3 linked regions of the Pedosphaera parvula Ellin514 genome follow. The protein of the gene in region 2 interacts with the protein of the main gene of each other region in a pairwise test. Links are inferred from orthologs where the notes say so. Each region holds a gene or a part of one and is shown on either strand. Other genes may lie near its edges.

The links. The genes of interacting proteins can lie anywhere in the genome.
Region 1: the proteins of CFLAV_RS25410 (region 2) and rplL interact in binary tests that used the Escherichia coli proteins (3 or more experiments, as listed by UniProt). The link is inferred for Pedosphaera parvula Ellin514 from one-to-one orthologs.
Region 3: the proteins of CFLAV_RS25410 (region 2) and CFLAV_RS29575 interact in binary tests that used the Escherichia coli proteins (3 or more experiments, as listed by UniProt). The link is inferred for Pedosphaera parvula Ellin514 from one-to-one orthologs.

What each region holds. Positions count from the first base shown.
Region 1 is NZ_ABOX02000010.1:133,397-136,076, forward strand. It holds rplL (50S ribosomal protein L7/L12), read right to left. Parts: upstream 1,696-2,680; coding sequence 1,306-1,695; downstream 1-1,305. Other genes in the region: rpoB (DNA-directed RNA polymerase subunit beta), read right to left, coding at 1-1,058; rplJ (50S ribosomal protein L10), read right to left, coding at 1,852-2,364; rplA (50S ribosomal protein L1), read right to left, coding at 2,384-2,680. UniProt on the Escherichia coli protein: The binding site for several of the GTPase factors involved in protein synthesis (IF-2, EF-Tu, EF-G and RF3). Is thus essential for accurate translation.
Region 2 is NZ_ABOX02000047.1:37,269-44,222, forward strand. Bases 1,333-5,581 are described here. They hold CFLAV_RS25410 (DNA polymerase III subunit alpha), read right to left. Parts: upstream 5,208-5,581; coding sequence 1,533-5,207; downstream 1,333-1,532. Other genes in these bases: CFLAV_RS25405 (glycosyltransferase family 39 protein), read left to right, coding at 1,333-1,488; CFLAV_RS25415 (GrpB family protein), read right to left, coding at 5,354-5,581. Outside these bases: more of CFLAV_RS25405, read left to right, coding at 1-1,332; more of CFLAV_RS25415, read right to left, coding at 5,582-5,920; CFLAV_RS25420 (SDR family oxidoreductase), read right to left, coding at 5,943-6,884; CFLAV_RS25425 (DegT/DnrJ/EryC1/StrS family aminotransferase), read right to left, coding at 6,881-6,954. UniProt on the Escherichia coli protein: DNA polymerase III is a complex, multichain enzyme responsible for most of the replicative synthesis in bacteria. This DNA polymerase also exhibits 3' to 5' exonuclease activity. The alpha chain is the DNA polymerase catalytic subunit.
Region 3 is NZ_ABOX02000072.1:8,885-11,696, forward strand. It holds CFLAV_RS29575 (pyridoxal phosphate-dependent aminotransferase), read left to right. Parts: upstream 1-733; coding sequence 734-1,891; downstream 1,892-2,812. Other genes in the region: CFLAV_RS29570 (sulfatase family protein), read left to right, coding at 1-650; CFLAV_RS29580 (cadherin-like domain-containing protein), read right to left, coding at 2,092-2,812. UniProt on the Escherichia coli protein: Shows aminotransferase activity with methionine and histidine as substrates, and to a lesser extent also with phenylalanine.

The sequences.
Region 1 (2,680 bases), on a different replicon or contig from region 2:
CCGCCCTTAATGCCGAGCTTCTGGTTGATCTTATAACGACCGACACGACCTAGGTCATAACGCTTGGCATCAAAGAACAGGCGCTTGATCAAAGCACGCGCGTTCGCAGCAGTCGGCGGATCCCCAGGGCGGAGACGACGATAAATATCCTTTAACGCTTCGTCCTCGTTCTTGGCCGGATCCTTCTTCATGCACTTGATGACGATCCCTTCGTCAGAAGTGGTATCAACGACTTTAATCTTGTTGATGCCAACCTCGGAAATTTGCTTCACGACCGCTTTTGAAAGCGGCTCAAAAGCGCGAGCTACAACAATGCCCTTGTCGGCATCAAGAGCATCCTCAATCAAAACTTTATTCTGGAGGTCTTCCAGTTTCTCAGCTTCTTTAACGCTCAGCTCTTCAATATCATAGAATAGCTTGAGTATATCGGCGTCAGAGCCATAACCCAAAGCGCGGAAGAAAGTCGTTGTCAAAAATTTACGGCGGCGTTTCTTACGGTCCAAATAGACGTAAAGCAGGTCGCTGGTATCAAATTGTGCTTCATACCAGGAACCGCGGTCTGGGATGATGCGGAAGGAGAAAAGTTCCTTGCCGTTCGGATGGATACTCTTTTCAAAGGCTAATCCAGGCGAGCGATGCAACTGGCTGACGATAACTCGTTCAGCACCATTGATAACGAAGGTGCCTTGAGGCGTCATCAGGGGCAATTCGCCCATGAAAACCTTTTCTTCCTTGGTTCCTTTCTCCTCTTTGAGCAGAAAAGTAACGTATAATGGAGCGCCGAAAGTTAATCCCTCACGCAAACATTCCAGCCAGTCGAGTTTAGGTTCGCCAATCTCATAGCTATGGAAATCCAGCACACACTTGCCATCATAACTTTCGATTGGGAAAACCTCGGTAAAGACGGCTTGTAATCCCAGGTTCTTCCGCTTGGAGGGGGCGACCTCAGCCTGCAGAAACTCCTTGTACGAGTTGGTTTGCAACTCGATAAGGTTAGGCGGGGCGATGATTTCTTTAATTTTCCCGAAGTTGATGCGTTCAGTTACTCTCGATGGCATTTGGACCTTTAATAATTGCCGGACAACACTGCCCGACATTTTGTTTTCAATAAACGACAGAAGGCAAGCACCCTGCGTTCAACAGAGTTCTTGCCAGACTTAAAACCGCTCATCGCAGTTTTGATTGTAAATCTTCTTTAATCTGCTTCTTCCGATTCAGTTTGCAAGTGTACCGGCGTAAAAATCAGTCTTGCAGGCGATTCAGGGCGGTAGGAATGAACCTACCGCCCTGAATATAAAAGGACGATTACTTGACTTCGACCTTGGCGCCAGCTTCTTCCAGCTTCTTCTTGGCGGCATCTGCATCCGCCTTTGGAGCACCTTCGAGCACGGGCTTTGGAGCACCTTCCACCAATGCTTTGGCTTCAGCCAAACCGAGGCCAGCCTTGACTTCACGAACAACCTTAATGACAGAGATCTTCTTGTCGGCAGGAACCGAGACGAGGATCACGTCAAAGGCAGTCTTGGCTTCTGCTGCAGGAGCAGCAGCGCCACCGCCAGCACCAGGTGCGGCAGCTGCGGCAACGGGAGCTGCGGCAGTAACGCCCCAGGCGGATTCCAGTTGCTTAACCAATTCTGCGGTTTCGATAACGGTCAATTTTCCGAGTTGATCTACGAGTGTTGCTAAGTCAGCCATGTTAACCTTTCAGTCTCGTCGCCATCCACGGCCATGGATGCATTAAGCCTACTGCCTGCAAGCCGACGATTTACCTTGTTGTTTGTTATTTTCGATCCCATCGGCTAGAATGGGACCGAAATCATTCGGGCTGCAAAAGCCCTAAATTATACCCTATTACGCTCCTTTGTCTACTCGGGCTTGCAAAACACGAGCTAGCTGGCTTCCTGGCGTATTGAGCAAGGCCACCAACGTAGAGGCCGGGGCTTGCAGAACGCCGAGCAATTTGCCACGGAGAACTTCGATGGACGGCAAATCTGCCAACGCAGACAAGTCAGACGCTTCCAATCGATTATTGTTCAAATAACCGAATTTAACTTTCAGCTTCTCAAACTCGCTGCTAAAGGTTTTAACGATCTTGGCAGCTGCAGAAACGTCCTTCTGACCAGTAATTACAGCAATCTGTCCGGTCAAAGCGCCATTCAAATCTGCCACACCGGCTTCCTTGGCGGCGATGCGGAATAATGAGTTTTTGACCACGTGGACCTCAGCTCCAGCCTTAATCAGGCGTTTGCGCAAATCAGTGATCGGTCCCACCTTCAAGCCTTGATAGTTCACCACAATAAAGAAGGGCGACGCATTCAGGCGGGAAAGATATTCTTGAGTAATGTTTTTCTTTTCAGCACGCATGTTCTTGTGAAATTAAGGGTTAAACAGTCGCCACAAACTCACGCAAATCAATGCGCACGGGCGGACTCATGGTAGCAGACAGCGTGCAGCTCTGGAGATAAGAGCCTTTTACGCTTGATGGACGGGCCTTGGCAACCGCTTCAATAACAGCACGGGCATTTTCCGCGAGTTGGGCGGGCGTAAAGGAGGCCTTTCCAACGGGAACATGAACATTACCAGACTTATCCAGCTTGAACTCAACGCGGCCCGCTTTAACTTCTTTCACCGCTTTGGCAGTGTCGTCAGTTACAGTGCCAGTCTTGGGATTAGGCATTAA
Region 2 (6,954 bases):
GAAGGGGAATACGCCTACGCCGGGCAACTCATGCTCCAGGGCATTCCACCCTATCAACTCGCCTACAACATGAAGTTTCCGGGAACCTACGCTGCCTATGCTCTGCTTATGGCCCTGTTCGGGCAGACCCCAACCGGGATCCATCTCGGACTTTTGATTGTTAATGCTGGAGCCATTTTGCTGGTTTATTTTTTAACCGCACGGCTATCGGATAAAAGAGCGGGACTCATTGCAGCAGCCCTTTATGCCTATCTTTCACTCAGCGCGGAAGTCCTGGGTCCAGTGGCTCACGCGACTCATTTTGTCATTCTCCCTGCACTGGGAGGTTTGCTGCTGCTCCTGCATGGCATTAATCGCCGATCCAGTCTGAGCCTCTTTGCGAGCGGAGTGCTACTGGGGTTTTCCGTGCTCATGAAACAACACGGTGCATTTTTTATTTTGTTTGCGGGAAGTTACTTGATCTATCGCAACGCACGTCCACTCAAATTGAGGCAGCTTGGCGTGCAGGCAACAATGCTTGCTCTGGGAATAGCCACTCCACTGGCACTTACGGTGCTTCTGCTTTGGAAAGCGGGCGTTCTGGACAAATTCTGGTTTTGGACGATCAAATATGCGCGCGAGTATGCGACTGAATACCCCGGGAATTTGGAGGTGTTTAAGAACCTGGCGGGCAGCACTCCTCACGTGCTATACCCACTGGCATGGGCTGCAGTGCTGGGTCTGGTGATTCTTTGGCGCAAAGCGGATCGCACGGTGGCGATATTCTCCACCGGATTTTTTGTTTGTTCTGTCCTCACGATTTTTCCAAATTTCAATTTCCGCCCCCATTACTATGTTCTTTTATTACCGGCAGTCGCCATGCTGACCGGGGTATTGGTCATCTCCGCCCGGGAATATCTCCTGCGCGCGCAGAGCAGAATTCCCGCTGCCCTGCCAGTCGCTCTGCTTTTAATTTTCCTCGCCGGACGCCTTTTCCATGAACGCGCGCTCTTCTTTCAATCCTCACCTGCTCAAGCCTGCCGATTGCTTTATCCACGCAGCGCCTTTCCGGAATCCGTACAGATCGCCCAGTATTTGAAAGCCCATTCCCCCGACAATGCGCGCATTGCAGTCCTGGGTTCGGAACCGCAAATTTATTTCTATTCACAGCGACACTCCGCCACGGGATACATCTATACCTACGCCCTGATGGAACTACAGCCCTATGCTTTGCAAATGCAGCGGGAACTGATCAGTGAAATCGAAACCACCCAACCGGATTATATAGTGTCCGTGGAGGACGGAGATTCCTGGATCGTGCGCCAGACCTCCGAGCCGCTCATCTTCAACTGGTCAGCAAAGTATTTGCAAACCCATTACAATAAAGTCGGCCTCCTTGAGATTCTTCCGGATGGCCAATCCAGTTTGCGTTGGGGTGATGACATCAAAACCAGCCGGAAGGTCATGGATGTTTACCTGAACATATTTAAGCGAAAAGATTCGAACTAACCGCGCCCTCGTGTCCGACACAAAACATCAGCCAAGCTAAGAAATTATTCGTCGCCGTTATCCGAACCGCCCTTCTTCTCCCAGCGACGCTGAGTGCGTTCAGGCAGGGAAGTATCCACTTTTACAAAATAGGTTTGATCGCCGAATTGCTCAGCAGCCGCTTTTTCGAGTTTCAACGAAGGCGTCACAGAATACTTCTCATGCGTCTCGATATAAACGTATTCGCCGGTTGCCTGACGGAAACGCAAAAATAACGGGCATCGTCCCGGATGCGCCGTGGCCAGTTCGAAGAGTGATTGAATCTTATTCTCATCCAGATGGGCGGCATCGAGGCGGAAAAATACCTGCTTGGTGTATTTCCTTGGCGCATCTTCCAGCAACATGATTTCCTGTGGAAAAATTTTCGGCTTATCTTCTCCCGCACTCACTTCGCCGATCACGAGCAGCGCATTGTTCACCACAAACAGGTGTCGATACTTGTCGTAATTCTCGTTCATGCAAAGGAGTTGAACCGTGCCGTCCAAATCCTCCAGCGTCACCATGGCATAAGGCTTGTTGCTCTTTTTGGAAACCCCTTGCTGCACCACCGACACCAAACCACCGATGCGGGTCAGTGCCCGATTCTCCAACTTGGGCAGTTCGGCGATCTTCGTCAGCGCATACTTTTCGAGTAGTGGAACATAGGGATTGATCGGATGACCGGTGACATAGAATCCAAGCAGTTCCTTCTCCGCCTGCAACAACTCGTGCTCGGGCCATTCAGGCAGCTTGGCGACCACTTCCGGCTTGTCCTCCCGGTTTTCTTCCAGCATGTCGAACATGGAACTCTGCCCACGTTGACGATCTTGAATGATGCCTGCGGCACGGGTCAACGCCTTGTCGATATGCGCGTACATGGTCGACCGGGTTTCCTTAAATGCATCGCACGCACCGGACTTGATTAGCGCTTCCAGCACCTTGCGATTGACGGTGCGAATATCCACGCGCTGGCACATATCTCCCAGCGAAGTAAATTCCCCACCCGCTTTGCGCGCATCCAGAATGCTTTGCACCGCAATTTCACCAACGCCTTTGATCGCCGCCAAACCGAACCGAATCACCTCGCCATTCCGCGCCGGCGCGAACGCCACCTGGCTTTCGTTGACATCGGGCGGCAGCACTTCAATACCCATCGAACGCGCTTCCGCGATGAACTCAGTCAACTTGCTCGTGTCCGCCATGTCGTTCGTCATCATGGCGCTGAGGAATTCCACCGGGTAATTCGCCTTCAGATAAGCGGTCTGATAGGCCACGATGGCATAAGCAGCGGCGTGCGATTTGTTGAAACCGTAACCGGCAAATTTTTCAAGCAAATCGAAGATCTGGTTTGCCTTGGCCGCCGGAATTTTATTAATGCTGGCGGCACCTTTCACGAAGGTCTCGCGCTGCTTCTGCATTTCCTCGACCTTTTTCTTGCCCATCGCGCGACGCAGCAAATCGGCGCCGCCGAGCGTGTAACCGGCGAGATACTGAGCCGCCTGCATCACCTGCTCCTGGTAAACCATGATCCCGTACGTCTCACTGCAAATTTTTTCGAGCAGCGGATGCTCATATTCAATCTTCACCTCGCCATGACGGCGCTTGATGAATTCCGGAATCAGGTCCATCGGACCGGGGCGATAAAGCGCCACCAACGCCGTGATGTGCTCGACCGAACCAATCTGGAACTTGCGACACAAATCGCGCATGCCACCAGATTCCAACTGGAACACACCCAACGTCCGCGCGTTGTTCAGCAGGTCGTAAGTCTTCTTGTCATCGAGCGGCAGGTTGTCGATGGGAACATCAACGCCCTTGGTCGCTTTGATCATCTCGCAGGTATTGCGAATGACCGTCAGCGTCTTCAACCCGAGAAAGTCCATCTTCAGCAGGCCGAGTTCGCCCACTGGATTCATCGCGTACTGCGTGACCAATGTACCCTCTTCGTCCTGCTTCAGCGGCAGCAGGTTCACCAATGGCTGGTCGCCGATGACCACGCCGGCCGCATGCACGGAAGAATTGCGCGTGATGTCTTCCAGGGCAAAAGCCGTATCAATCAATTCGCGCGTCACCTCTTCAGTATCGTAAGCGGCCTTGAGATCCGGCGATTGCTTCAACGCCTTGTGCAAGTCCATCTTCAGTTCGTTGGGAATCATCTTGGCGAGACGATCGCAATCGCCATAGCCAAGTCCCATCACACGACCCACGTCACGCAGCACCGACTTCGCGCCCATCGTGCCGAACGTCACGATTTGCGCCACGGACGAATTACCATACTTCTTACGCACGTACTCGATCACGTCCGCACGGCGGTCATCAGCAAAATCGATGTCGATGTCAGGCGGATTAACACGTTCAGGATTGAGGAATCGTTCGAAGAGCAGTGCATAGCGGATCGGATCGACGTTCGCGATTTCCAACAAATAGGTGACGAGCGAACCGGCAGCGGAACCACGAGCCACGCAGGAAATACCTTGTTCACGTCCGTACCGCACGAAATCACCGACAATCAAAAAGTAACTGATGAACCCGGTCTTCTCGATGACCTTCAATTCCATCTGCAAACGATCAATCACTGCCTTCACCGCTTCCTTGACCGCAGGATCTTCCAGATTGGTTATGGGTTCGTCCACATGATGGCCGTTTCCATTACCTTGAACTTTAGCGTCAGGACTTTGGACTTTATAGGTCGGCAGGCGACGCGCATCGTCAATGCCTTCCACGATGAATTCCTGGCCTTCCGCCCGCACATGCATTGTGTAACGGCGATGCAAACCTTCAGCCAGCAGCTTGCGTAAATATCCCTCGCGAGTATAAGCCTCGGGTGGATCGAACACGGGATAATGCAACTTGCCAAATTCAACTTCCAGGTTGCACTTCTCAGCCACTTCGAGCGTGTTTTGCACTGCCTCGGGGATCTCGGCAAAACGCGCCTTCATTTCCTCGGCGGAGCGCAGATAGAACTGCTCCTCCACATATTTCATGCGCTTGGTGTCAGCCAACTGGGTTTGCGTGCCGATACAAATCAAACAGTCGTGCGCATGCGAATGCCCTTTTTCGATGTAATGAACATCGTTGGAAGCGACGAGCTTCAGCCCAAATTCCTTGGCCCATGGAATCAGATGTTTATTGACCTTCGCCTGTTCGGGGATGCCGTGGTTTTGCAGTTCGAGATAAAAGTTTTCCGCCCCAAGTGTTTGCTTGAACCAATCAATGCCATCACGCGCCTTCTGAAGATTGTCCTTCATGATGGCTTCCGGAATTTCACTCGCCAAACAACCGGACAACGCAATCAAGCCTTCCTTGTTCGCGGCGAGGATTTCCTTATCAATACGCGGCTTGTAGTAATAACCTTCGAGATGCGCGGCGGTGACCAACTTGATCAGGTTCTTGTAACCGATCTCATCCTTCGCCAGCAGAACCAGGTGGTTATAAACATCGCGACCACCGTTGGCGCTTTTCTTTTCAGTGCGACTATGGGGAGCGACATAAACTTCGCAACCGATGATCGGCTTGATGCCCTTGTCACGCGCGGCTTTGTAGAAATCGATGGCACCAAAGAGAACCCCGTGATCGGTGATGGCCAGGGAAGGAAATTTCAACTCATGCGCCTTGTCCATCAACCGGTCAAGCCGGCAGGCACCATCGAGCAGCGAATACTCGGTGTGCAGATGTAAATGGACAAAGTCAGCGTGCGACATGTGCTTAGTTTAATGTCCGTGGTCAGTGTCGCGCAAGACTTGGCGGGGAAAAGATATTCGCATTTTAAACGGCTGATTGTGAGTAACTAATCGAGTGATTTAAGAAGAGTGATAAAGTCACTGCAAAGTTGGCCGCAGCAGGATACTTATTTCCTGGCAGGAGCCTTATTAACAGCCCGGATTACATCAAGTTCTTCGGTTTGAAAGCCATCATCTGGAAGCAAACTTAAAATGAAAGATGTTTTGCCTTCCACGTAGTCGTCTATCGAATCGGCAAACTTAAGGGCGAGACTCTTTTTGGGTTCTCCGTATTGAGAACGGGCCTTTGCATCCTGTCGCAAACGATCACGCAGCAGGAGATGGTTCTTGAGGGCGGTACAACCTTGCAAACACACATATAAATTATGTTTGATGGCGCCCTCGGGAGCACGGAAGGCGTCCCGTCCCTCAATTCCCAGGGAGCCACGATGCTCATAGCCTAGCTTCCGAAGTCGCTCGATAACTGGAGCCAGTTGTTGATGGGATGAAATGACGATGTCGATATCAATGATAGGCTTCGCAGGTAACCCCACCACCGACGTGCTCCCGACATGCTCAATGGACAACGCGACATCAGAGACCGCACCCCAAATTCTCCTCTTTAATTCCTCAAAATGATTGGCCCATTCCGGATTGTAGTCCTCAACAATAATTTTCTGGGATGCATTGGACATAAATCAGAGTCAGCAGTGAAAATCATTGCTGGCGATAAAACTCCAGCGTCCGTTTCAGCCCTGCCTGCCAGTTCACTTTTGGCTCGTATCCAAGCGCCTGCTTTGCCGCTGAAATATCGGCTTGCGAGTGCTTCACATCGCCTAAACGGGCGGGCTCAAATCGCGGTTTCAAGGACTGGCCAGTGAGTTGGTTCAGTTCGCGAAATAGTTGCAAAAGGGAGATGCTCTGACCAGCCGCGATATTGAAAACCTTGCCGATAACCTTGTCGGACGGAGCCTCGGCGGCAGCGAGATTGGCCTGAATCACGTTTTCGATATAGGTGAAATCGCGGGATTGCAATCCGTCACCATAGATGGTTGGTGGCTGGCCTTGCAGCATGGAGGTACAAAACTTCGCTATCACGCCGGAATACGGGGAATCGAATGCTTGTCGCGGCCCAAATACGTTAAAGTAGCGGAGACTCACCGTCGGCAGGTCATACAACTGGTGGAAAAGCTGGCAGTATTTTTCGGCAGCAAATTTCTGCAGGGCGTAAGGCGAGAGCGGGGCTGGCGGCATGGATTCATGCTTCGACGTCAGCGGGCTATCTCCGTAAATCGAGGAGGAAGAGGCAAACAGGAAACGTTTTACTCCTGCAGCCCGCGCCAAAATAAGCAGCCGCAACGTGCCATCGACATTGTGTTGGTGGGTTTCCAGCGGCTTGGCTACGGAAATTGGAACCGAAGTCATCGCCGCTTCATGAAAAACCCATTCGCAGCCCTGAATAAGATCTTTTACGAGCAGTTCGTCAGCGACATCGCCTTGGATACATTCCAGATCATCGCTGCTGCGCTTCCAATCCAGATTCGAAGTTTTGCCCGAGGATAGATTATCGAGCACCACCACCCTGGCACCGCGACGGCAGAGGGCTTCGGCTAAATGCGAGCCGATGAACCCTGCCCCGCCGGTAACCAAAACTTTCATTGGTTGAAGAATTGTTTGATGGTGGAAGCGACGCGTTGGATTTGCTCGTCGGTCAGCTCCGGATAAATCG
Region 3 (2,812 bases), on a different replicon or contig from region 2:
ATATTGGGGAGAAAACGGATGTCGTGGCAGAACATCCGGATGAAATGAAACGCTTGTTGGGATACGTGGAAGCAATGGAGGCTGACCTCGGGGTGAGCAAAAAGAACGGTCCCGGCGTTCGCCCTCCCGGGCGCGTTGCCAAACCGCTGGGCCTGTGGCTGCCTGGAGAAGCGCCCGAGGAGTCGGCGAAGCCCCGGACACTTTCGGAGCTGAAGGTTGGTGATGCCATTGGAAAGGATGAAGCCCCCAGGATTGCCAAAAAATCGTTTCGCGTGAGTTGTGAGGTCGAATCAAAATCAAAGGGTGGAGTGATCGTGGCGCAAGGTGGGAGCGCCGTTGGTTACGCGATTTATTTGATGGATGGCAAGCCTGCTTTTGCGGTGCGAGCGGACGGGGTTTTGAACAGCATTTCAGCATCCAATGCACCAGAAGGAAAATTCCATGTTGAAGGAAAGCTTGCTCCTGATGGGAAGATGATCCTTGCGGTGAATGGTAAAACTGTGGCTGCGGGCAAAGCGGCTGGATTGATTCCGAAACAGCCAGCAGAAAATTTCTGCGTGGGTTTCGATGACGGCCACCCGGTTGCAGATTACGGAACAAACAGCAAATTCGAAGGCAGCATTTCCGGGATCAAAGTGGAGATCGAATGAACAGAGAGCCCAAATTGACGCAAATCGAGATGCAAAGCTATCATTGGCACATGAGTCTGCAGATCCAATCATTGTTTTAAGCCATGCCCCATCCAGCCACCCGTCTCAAAAGTTTTTCTGAATCCGTGATTCGCGGGATGACGCGTCTCGCGAATCAGTACGGATCCATCAATCTGGCGCAGGGTTTTCCCGATTTTAATCCACCGCAGGAATTGCTGGCGGCATTACATCGGGCAGCGGATGGAATGAACCATCAGTATGCGGTGACCTGGGGGGCACCGCGATTTAGACAGGCGCTGGCAAAGAAGATAACTCGGTTCAGCGGACTGCCTGTAGACCCGGACAAACATCTTGTCGTCACCTGCGGCAGCACGGAAGCCATGATGGTGGCGATGATGACGGCGTGTAATCCGGGAGATAAAGTCATCGTGTTTTCGCCGTTTTACGAGAACTACGCGGCGGACGCGATTCTATCGGGAGCGGAGCCGATTTTTGTGCCACTGTCGCCGCCGGAATTTAAATATGATTCCGAGGCGTTGAGGAAGGCCTTCGAGCAGAAGCCCAAGGCGATTATCATCTGCAATCCCTCCAATCCGTCTGGGAAGGTGTTTACGCGTGAGGAGTTGATGGAGATCGCGACGTTGGCGGAGAAGCACGATACCTTCGTGATTACCGACGAAGTGTACGAGCATATTGTTTATGCACCGCACAAGCATGTTTCGTTCGCGACTCTGCCGGGGATGTTTGAGCGCACGATTACGTGCAATTCACTTTCCAAGACCTATTCCATTACTGGATGGCGATTGGGATATGTGATGGCCAGTGCGGAGGTGATAGCACAGGCGCGCAAGGTGCATGACTTTTTGACCGTTGGAGCCGCTGCTCCGTTGCAGGAAGCGGCGGTGGTTGGGCTGGAGTTTCCTGATTCCTACTACGAAGGATTGTTGAAGGAATATTCGCTGAAGCGGGATTTGTTTTTGGATTACATTGCAAAAACTGGGTTGCCATACACAGAGCCGCAAGGGGCGTATTACGTGCTGGTGGATATTTCGTCGCTGGGTTTTGCACGGGACACTGAAGCCGCCGAATGGATGACGCGGGAGATCGGAGTAACAGGCGTGCCGGGTTCCAGCTTTTTTCGCGAGCCGGTGAACCATCTCATTCGTTTCCATTTCGCGAAACAGGAGGAAACATTGAGAGCGGCCGGAGAGCGATTGTTGAAATTAACGAAGAGGCGATAAGAATAGTTCAACCGCAGATCAACGCGGATCGATTACTGCGGCCGGGGCCTCGACCTCTGTTACCCATCCAATTACCGCATCTGTGAAAGTATTCCGGGTGGTGAGTCCGTAATCAGCAGAGATAGTCGAACTGGTTGATTCAACCCGTCACTGGAAAACAATGACGGGTTGTTTATTGCGCGACTATTTTACTTATTCGCTTAGGGTTTTGGCTGAGGGGACTGCGACGAAAGTTGTCCAGGCTTTTGCATGGCGTTAATAATCTCCTGGGTGGCAAGCAGCAACTTGGTGGCGGCGCTTGGATTGATCGGTTGAAGCCTGGTCCTTGCTTTCGCCTGGAAGTCAGCCAAATGGTAACTGCCTTTGGCAATATTTCCCTGGTTTACAGAATCAATTGCAGAGCTGAGTGCTGCAATCAATTCTCGCTGGTCACTTCCTGGATTCTTCTTCTGGTCGTGCAGCCAGACCCGCAGCATGCCTAACGCATTTTGAAGAGTGACAATTTGAACGGTTTCTGAAGCAGTGCCAACGGCTTTTCCGTCGTTGACCTGGAGTGTAAATGTGTGCACACCCGCCTTGAAAGTTTTTGTTACGACGGCGTTGGTTGCAATGGCGCTATTTCCATCCTTCCAGCTGTACGTCAGAGGATCATTGTCAACATCGCGAGACTGGGAGCCATCGAGCTGGAGGCTGATACCGGCGCCATTAGGGGCGATAATCAATCGATTGGCGGAGCCAAGGAAAAAGCCTGCAGGCGAAATGACGATCTTCGCCACAGGTGGATCATTCACCGGGAGAATGGTGATGTTGACCGTGGCAACCGCAGATTCCGATTTTCCGTCGTTCACAGAGAAAGTGAAGCTATCCGAACCAAAATAATTTTTGTCTGGTTGGTAAACGAGGTTTGGTGCTGTGCCGCTC